One region of the Variovorax sp. P4_B11 genome, then DNA from elsewhere that is predicted to be linked to it. Evidence: riboswitches for the same ligand, from Rfam matches in the RefSeq annotation. Region 1 holds a riboswitch; the other holds the start of a gene.

Region 1 (4,460 bases):
CACTTCGTGCCAGTCGGCAGAGCGTCCAGGGCGTTTCGTCCGACCCCTCAAAGAAAGACGAAGAGACCACCTATGGACAGCACGACGAAGACAGGCTGGCAGCGCCGGGTCGCTGCCGCGGCCTTGCCCGCCCTTGCGACGCTGCTGCTGTGGTCGGCGGCGCCGGCGGCCGGCGCCGAAGAGGGCCCGACCCTGACCCCGTTCTCCAGCGCCCGCGGCCCCGAGGCGCCGGCACCCTGGCGCTTTACCACCCTGCCCAACAAGACCGCCACCCGTTTCGAGGTGGTGCAGCAGGACGGCCAGCGCGTGCTCCGGGTGGAGGCCGACCAGTCCTATGGCAACCTGGTGCATGCGACGCAGACGCCGCTGAACGCCAACACGACCCTGGCCTGGCGCTGGCGTGTCGAGGCGTTCGTGCAGGACGCCGACCTGCGGACCCGGTCCGGCGACGACGGCGCGGCCAAGGTCTGCGTCTTCTTCGACTTCCCGACCGACCGGCTGTCGGTCGGCGAGCGCACCCGCCTGGCCCTGGCGCGCCGTGCCACGGGCGAACAGGTGCCCAGCGAGGCGCTTTGCTATGTCTGGGACAACAAGGAACCCAAGGGAAGCTCGCTGGTGAACGCCTTCACCAAGCGCATGCGCATGGTGGTGCTCGAATCGGGGCCCGCGGCCCGTCCGGGCGCCTGGGTGGCCGAGCGCCGCAACCTGCTGGCCGACTACAAGCGCGCCTTCGGCGACGAGGCCGGCGACACCATGCCCGACGTGGTGGCGGTCGCGATCGCCGCCGATGCGGACAATACGCACGGCCACGGCGTGGCCTATTTTTCCGACGTCGTGTTGCAAGGCGGCGCCTCCGCGCAGCAGGCCACGACCGCGCCGGCGCGTCTCCCGCAAGGAGAATAGCGCCGGCCCCGCCCCATTGACGCCATCGGTCCCGATATCCCATGAACGACTTCGTCGCACTCCTCGCCAGCCAGGGCGCTCTCCTGGTCTTCGCCGCCACGCTGGCGACGCGCCTCGGTGCGCCGGTGCCGGCGGTGCCCTTCCTGATCGTTGCCGGCGGGCTGACCGTCGGCGGGCAGCTGTCCTTCATCGCGGTGGTGCTGGCCGCCGTGCTCGGCAACATCCTCGGCGACGGCGCCTGGTTCCTGGCCGGGCGCCGCTGGGGTTATCGCGTGATGCGGCTGCTGTGCCGGATCTCGCTGTCGCCCGACTCCTGCGTCAGGCGCAGCGAGTCGATCCTCGGCCGCTGGGGCGGGTGGTCGCTGATCGCGGCCAAGTTCGTGCCTGGCGTCTCGGTGGTGGCGCCGCCGATGGCCGGTGCCCTCGGCATGTCGAACCTGCGTTTCCTGGCCTACGAAACCGTGGCCGCGCTGATCTGGACCCTGCTTTGCCTGTTCGTCGGCCGGATCTTCCATGCCGCGATCCAGGACGTGCTCGCGGTGATCTCCAACATCGGCCTGGGCGCGCTGGCGATCGGCGTGCTGGCCCTGGCGGCCTTCATCGGCTGGCGCTACCGGCAGCGGCGGCTGGCGCAGCAGCAGGCCGACGACATCGAACACATCCAGGTCGAGGTCCTGCGCGAAGCCCTGGCCGCGGGCGCCGGCCCGACGCTGATCGACGTCCGCTCCGACGAGGCCCGCGCCCTCGATACGCGGGCGATTCCCGGGGCCATCGGCATCGGGTTGAAGCAGCTGCCGAAGCGGCTCGGTGCGTTCGCCGACGGGCGCGAGCTGGTGGTCTTCTGCGACTGCCCCGACGACGCCTCGGCGATAGCGGGGGCGCGCATTCTGGCCGCCGCCGGGCTGCCGCGCGTGCGCGTGCTGGCCGGCGGGCTGGACGCCTGGGTGGCGATGCATGCGGCGGAAGCCTCCACGGTCGAGCCGATGCGGGCGGGCGTGGGGCTGGCAGCTGCACACTCCGCTTGATCCGGCGCCTGCAAGCGGCCTAGAATCGCCCCCGCTCCGGGGTGCACGCAGAGGCGTGCTGAGATGGCCAAGCGGCCGAACCCGCGAACTTGATCTGGTTCATGCCAGCGTAAGAAGAGCTGCGACTCCCCGGCATTCCCCCGTTCCTCGGGGAACGATGCCGCCCAGAGGCATCGCGGAGCACCCGTTGTTTCCCAAACAGGAGTGCCCCGCATGAATGCCAGCGACAAATTCGCTTCCCTGCTCACGCTCACGCGCGAGCCCTTCCCGGCCTCGACCAAGGGCGCCATCGCCGGCAGCCGGCCCGACCTGCGCGTGCCCGTGCGCGAGGTGTCGCTGACCAACGGCGAACAGGTCTCGCTCTACGACACCTCGGGTCCGTACACCGATCCGGCCGCCGCCATCGACGTCCGCCGCGGGCTGCCCGGCGTGCGCGATGCCTGGATCGCCGAACGCGGCGACACCGAAAGCTACGAAGGCCGCGTGCACCTGGCGCTGGACGACGGTGCGACGCACGCCGATCGCGATGCCCGGCGCATTGCCGAGCTGCGTGCCGGCGCCGCGGCGCTGCAACGCACCCCGCGGCGCGCCAAGTCCGGCGCCAACGTGACCCAGATGCACTACGCCCGCCGCGGCATCGTCACGCCCGAGATGGAATACGTCGCGCTGCGCGAGAACGGCCGCCGCGAGTGGATGGCCGAGTACATGGCCGACGAGGCACGCGAGAAGCGGCTGGCCGGCAACCCGATGGGCGCCCGCATCCCGAAGATCATCACGCCCGAATTCGTGCGCGACGAAGTGGCGCGCGGCCGCGCCATCATCCCCGCCAACATCAACCACCCCGAGGTCGAGCCGATGGCGATCGGGCGCAACTTCAAGGTCAAGATCAACGCCAACATCGGCAACTCGGCGGTCACCTCGAGCATCGAGGAAGAGGTCGAGAAGCTGGTCTGGGCGATCCGCTGGGGCGCCGACAACGTGATGGACCTGTCGACCGGCCGCAACATCCACACCACGCGCGACTGGATCGTGCGCAACAGCCCGGTGCCGATCGGCACGGTGCCGATCTACCAGGCGCTCGAGAAGGTCGGCGGCGTGGCCGAGGACCTCAGCTGGGAGATCTACCGCGACACGCTGATCGAGCAGGCCGAGCAGGGCGTCGACTACTTCACCATCCATGCCGGCCTGCGCCTGCCCTTCATCCACCTGACGGCCGACCGGCGCACCGGCATCGTCTCGCGCGGCGGATCGATCATGGCCAAGTGGTGCATCTCGCACCACAAGGAGAGCTTCCTCTACACGCACTTCGAGGACATCTGCGACATCATGAAGGCCTACGACGTGAGCTTCTCGCTCGGCGACGGCCTGCGCCCCGGCTGCGCCTCGGATGCCAATGACGAAGCCCAGTTCGCCGAACTGCGCACCCTCGGCGAGCTCACCCAGATTGCCTGGAAGCACGACGTGCAGACCATGATCGAAGGGCCCGGCCATGTGCCGATGCACCTGATCCAGGCCAACATGGACGAGCAGCTCAAGCACTGCCACGAGGCGCCGTTCTATACGCTGGGCCCGCTGACCATCGACATCGCGCCGGGCTACGACCACATCGCCAGTGCGATCGGCGCGGCGATGATCGGCTGGGCCGGCACCGCGATGCTGTGCTATGTGACGCCCAAGGAACACCTGGGCCTGCCGGACCGCGACGACGTCAAGCAGGGGATCATCGCGTACAAGATCGCGGCGCATGCGGCCGATGTGGCCAAGGGCCATCCGGGCGCGCGCTCGCGCGACGATGCGCTCTCCAAGGCGCGCTTCGAATTCCGCTGGCAGGACCAGTTCAACCTGGGCCTCGACCCGGACACCGCACGCGAGTTCCACGACGAGACCTTGCCCAAGGACAGCAGCAAGGTGGCGCATTTCTGCTCGATGTGCGGCCCCAAGTTCTGCTCGATGAAGATCACGCAGGAGGTGCGCGAGTACGCCGCCCAGCGCGGCATCGAGGCGGACGATGCGGTCGAAGACGGCATGGCCGGCAAGTCGGCGGAATTCAAGGCCGCGGGCGGCGAGATCTACATTCCGATCCAGCCGGCCTGAGCATTGTCGTGGGGGTAGGCCGGCGCCGGGCCGCCCCAAGGCGGCCTGCGGCCCCCTCGGGGGGCAGCGACCACACGAAGTGAGGGAGCGTGGGGGCTACATTGTTAGGATCGCCCCATGACTCCCATCCCTTTCGAAGCCGTCCTGTTCGACTGCGACGGCGTCCTGGTCGACTCCGAACCCATCACCAACCGTGTGCTCGCCGAGATGCTCGGCGAGCTCGGCTGGAGCCTCAGCACCGAGGAGTCGATGCGCATCTTCACCGGCAAGGCGGTCAAGGACGAGGCCGCGCTGATCGAGGCCAGGACCGGCTTCGCGATCACGCCCGAATGGCTGCACGGCTTTCGCGGCCGCCGCAACGACGCGCTTGAGCGCGACCTGCTGGCCATTCCGAACGCCGCGCTGGCCGTGCGCGCCCTGCATGCGGCGCTCGATGGC
Region 2 (4,460 bases), on a different contig from region 1:
AGGCCGAAGCCCAGCTTGTGGCCGTACGGCAGGAAGCGCGTCGTGACCGGCAGCCGACGGCGGATTTGCTCCAGCGAATCGTTGCCGCCATAGGCGAGCACCGTGTCTGCCTCGGCATAGAGGGCCGATGCCTGTTCCTCCGCACCGCCTTTCCACCACACCACGGCCAGGCAATCGGCCAGCGGCGGATGGACCTCGGCCAGCAGCCGTGCGAACAGGCCCGCGAACAGCGGCTCCGCGCTCGGCAGCTTGCCGATGCTCCCGGCTTTCACGAGCAATCCGCAGACCAGGCTCCAGAGCGGAAGGGCCGGCACGTTGCCGGCCCAGCTGTGGACCAGCAGATCCGGCCCGAAGGCCTTGGCCGCGCCGCCCTTGGGGCGCGGCTGGAATTCGTCCAGCAGCTTGGGATTGGCGAAATCCTCGGCGACGAAGCGATGGAGTTGCGGCGCGCGAAAGGTCTTGAAGAAGGCCGTGAGGCCCAGGCGGACCATCTCGGCGTCGTAGCCGCTGACGATCGGCAGCAGCTGGTCGATCTCCCGGCGGTAGCGGTCGGCCGGGTCCAGCAGGCGGGCCATCGCGCGATCGACGACGTCCACGACCTGCGACACGGTCATGGTCTTCAGATGGCGGCGGCTGGCCTGCTTGACCCGCACGGCGAGCGCGCGCATCTGTTCCGGGCTCAGCACGGGAACGGCGACCTCGAGCCGGGTCGGGCCCGATTCGAAGACCAGGGCCTGCCATTGCACTCGCGCAGGCGCCAGGCCGGGCAGGTAGCCGGCAGCCGCGTTCAGCGTCGTCATGCCGCCGCCGCCCGGATGAATTCCTCCACCGCCAGCGAGCAGCCCTTGGCCTGCGCGCCCTCGGCGCGACCGAGCAGCAGGAAGCCGCCCTCCGCGGCCAGGCCCACGTCCTCGGTCAGGATGGTGGTCACCGAATTGAAATTGGCGAGGTCGCAATGGACCAGGATTGCGCGTTCGCCAGGCGCGACTTCGCGGCCCGTGAGCGGGTCGACCAGCCGAGAACGGATCCAGTGCGGCCCGGACTTCACCGAGGGCACCGACGCATTGCCGGCATCGTAGAACTGCGTGCTCAGCTCGGTCATGCCGTACATGTTGATGCAGTGCGATCGCTCGATGCCGAGCAGCGCGGCCAGCGCCGAATAGAAGGTGTCGAGCGGCAGTTCGCGCGACTGTCCCTTGTAGCCGCCGGTGTCCAGCACCCGGCTGCCCGCGGGCAGGCGGAACGACCGGCCGCGCTGCTTGAGTTCGTCGATCAGGTGCACGAAGCTGTAGCTGGCGCCGAGCAGCGCCAAGGGCTCGCCGCGATGTTCGGCATCCGCCAGGGCCTCGCACAGGCCCGGGAGGTCCAATCCCTGCGGGCTCACGAAGTAGCGGCTCTCCCCGGTGCCGAATGCGTCCAGCGCGAGCGCCAGGTAGTGGGCCAGCGAGGAATTGGGCAGCACGGTTTCAGTGGGGAACAGGATGCCCATGCGCATCCGGCCGCGGCCCTGCATGAAGCGCTCCGAGAAGTTGCGGATCATCGACCGGTCGTAGACCGCCAGCGTCGGATGGAAGTGACGGCCCTTGACCTCGCTGCGGGTCGTGCCGCTGGTCATGAAGACCCGGTCCGTTGCGGCTGGCGGCTCGCAACGCAGGTCCAGCTCCTTGAAGGCGTCGATCGGAACTGCCGGGATGTCGCTCCAGCGCTTCACATTGCGCGGGGTCGCGCCGCGCCGCTGGCAGAAGCGTCGATAGGCCTCGTTGTTGCCGTACTGGTGGGCGAACAGGCGCAAGGCCAGACTATCGAACGCGTCGTCGGTGCACCCGTCTTGCGCGATGAAGGCGAGGACGTCGGCGACCACGTCGCCGGCCGTACCCGTGATCGCGGAGGTGTTGTTCATAAGGACTTCTTCGTGACCGTGAAACGGATGCTCCGAAGGCCACCTCGACCTCGGCAGGATGCGCCGATGATCGAAGTGATTGCTCTTCTTCCGCCGGCATTAACCGGTTCAAGTTCGCGGGTTTGGATCTCAGCACTGTGGCGTGCACCCCGGAGCGTCGTCGATATTACATGGATCCCAGGCGCGCGCGATCCCCGCCGCCCAGCTCCCGGTAGAAATAGGTCGTCGCGCACAGCCCGCCCTGCGGCAGCAGCGCATAGCCGGGAATCACCCCGACCCTCTGCCAGCCGAGTCGCGCATAGAGCCGTTCGGCGCTGTCGCTGGAGGTGTCGAGCACCAGCAGCGTCTTGCCGCAATCGCGTCCCGTCTGCTCGGCCGCGCGCATCAGCGCCTCGCCCCAGCCGCGGCATCGCGCGCGGCGGTGGACCAGCATCTTCGACAGGTCCGCGCGGTGCGGCTGGTTGTCGGGCTGGGCCAGCACCAGCTGCACGGTTCCCACGATGCCTTCCGCATCCTCGGCGATCAGCAGCGCGCGCTCGCCGCTGGCGACCCCCTCGGCCACCTGGCGCCAGAACGCCATGGCTCTCGACAGCGGCAACGGCTGCATGAAGCTCACGGAGGCGCCGCCGTCGACGCAATCGATCAGCAGTTCGGACAGCGCGCGCACCTGCGCGTCGGAGACCGGGTCGAGGCGTCGAATGTGGCGCACGCAAGGGGCTGTGTCGGGGGTCATTTCATCTCCACGCAGAGGGCAGGGTGGCCATCACGACGGCATAGCGCGTCAGGCGGCGCGTCGGGTTGTGATAGCTCACGGGACGGTCGAGCACATGGGCCAGGCAGTCACCGGCGTCGAGCCGATGGCAGACATCGCCGACCGTGACCTCGATGGCGTTCTCGAGCACCCACACCTGCTGGTGGATGCGCGGCTCGCGGGCGCCGCTCTCGTAGGCCACGCGCGCCTGCGGCGGAAAGGCCACCTCGACGATCCGGATCGGCGACGACACGCCGGCGGGAGAGACGTTGCGCCGCACGTAGCCCGAATGCGGATCGCGCCACAAGGGCTGGTCGGCCAGCCGCGCCACCGGGTCGTCGCTGGCCTGCGCCGGCTCGAACAACGAGGCCAGCGCCACGCCCAGGCCGGTGGCGAGCTTCTCCAGCACGACCGCGGTCGGACTGCTCTCTGCGCGCTCGATCAGCGAAATCATCGAGCGGCTGACGCCGCAGTGCGCGGCCAGTGCGTCGAGCGAGAGGCCGCGCGCCGCCCGCAGCGCGCGCACCCGCTCGGCGATGCGCCCGTTCAGTCCGCTTGCTTGATCCGTCATGTTGGAATGAGTATCCGATATATTGGATTAATCGTCCAGTCCGCGCTGCGCCGGCCCGGCACGGCGGCTGCTTGGTTAGCATCGTGGCGAGCGGGAGCGGTTCCGCCCCGAGCGAGAAGGAGTTCCCATGCGATACCTGCAATTGCCCGGCGGCGGGCAAATGCCCGCGCTCGGTCTGGGCACCTGGAAGATGGGCGAGTCCGCTGCCCGGCGCGCCGCGGAAGTCGCCGCGGTTCGCGCCGCCATCGACATGGGCTTGCGCCTCATCGACACGGCCGAGATGTATGGCGAGGGCGGCGCCGAGGAGGTGGTCGGCCAGGCCGTGGCCGAGGCGCTGCGTGCCGGCGATGTGAAGCGCGAGGAGCTGTTCATCGTCAGCAAGGTCTATCCGCACAACGCCAGCCGCGGCGGCACCCCGAAGGCCTGCGCGCGCAGCCTCGCACGACTGGGCCTCGACCACATCGACCTCTACCTGCTGCACTGGCGCGGCGAGCATCCGCTCGCCGACACCCGGGACGCGATGCGGGCGCTGGTCGCCGACGGCAGCATCCTTCGCTGGGGCGTCAGCAATTTCGACACCGACGACATGGAGGAACTCGCCGCGCTGGCCGGCGACTGCGCCGCCAATCAGGTGTATTACTCGGTGGCCGAGCGCGGCCCCGAGTTCAGCCTGCTGCCCTGGCAGCGCGCGCGCGGCATGCCGATGATGGCCTACAGCCCGATCGACCAGGGCGCGCTGGCCGCCGACGCCGGACTGCAGCAGATCGCCCGCGGGCTCGGCGTCAGCGCGGCGCAACTCGCGCTGGCGTGGGTGCTGGCGCAGCCCGGCGTGGCGGCCATTCCGAAGGCGGTGCGCGAGGTCCATCTGCGCGACAACCTCGCGGCGGCCGGCCTGGCGCTGAGTCCGGACGTGCTGGCCGCGATCGACCGCCTGCACCCGGCGCCGCGGCGCAAGAAGCCGCTGGCCATGATCTGAACCCATGACCCCGCAACTCGGCCTCGTCCTCGCGCTGCTGGCCGGTGCCGTGGGGATGTTCGCGCTTGGCCGCCCGCGTACCGATGTGGTCGCGCTGCTCATGATGGCGGCACTGCCCTTCACCGGCGCGGTCAGCATGCAGGAGTCGCTGGCCGGCTTTGCGGACCCCAGCATCGTCCTGATCGCGATGCTGTTCGTGATCGGCGAAGGGTTGTTGCGCACCGGCGTGGCGCAGCGGCTCGGCGATCTGCTGGTGGCGCGG

The links. Region 1 has a riboswitch for thiamine pyrophosphate ahead of thiC (phosphomethylpyrimidine synthase ThiC). Riboswitches for the same ligand answer to the same signal wherever they lie in the genome.
Region 2: another riboswitch for thiamine pyrophosphate. It lies ahead of AC1DYD_RS22075 (LuxE/PaaK family acyltransferase); the one in region 1 lies ahead of thiC (phosphomethylpyrimidine synthase ThiC).

Annotation. Positions count from the first base shown of each region.
Region 1 is NZ_JBFUHO010000006.1:189,044-193,503, reverse strand. Features, by position in the region: gene AC1DYD_RS09075 (DUF3047 domain-containing protein) at 73-903, shown strand; gene AC1DYD_RS09070 (VTT domain-containing protein) at 945-1,928, shown strand; TPP riboswitch at 1,956-2,061, shown strand; gene thiC (phosphomethylpyrimidine synthase ThiC) at 2,142-4,022, shown strand; gene AC1DYD_RS09060 (HAD family hydrolase) at 4,140-4,460, shown strand, end outside.
Region 2 is NZ_JBFUHO010000026.1:17,022-21,481, forward strand. Features, by position in the region: gene AC1DYD_RS22070 (acyl-CoA reductase) at 1-800, opposite strand, end outside; gene AC1DYD_RS22075 (LuxE/PaaK family acyltransferase) at 797-1,900, opposite strand; TPP riboswitch at 1,969-2,062, opposite strand; gene AC1DYD_RS22080 (GNAT family N-acetyltransferase) at 2,067-2,633, opposite strand; gene AC1DYD_RS22085 (helix-turn-helix domain-containing protein) at 2,635-3,222, opposite strand; gene AC1DYD_RS22090 (aldo/keto reductase) at 3,350-4,198, shown strand; gene AC1DYD_RS22095 (SLC13 family permease) at 4,203-4,460, shown strand, end outside.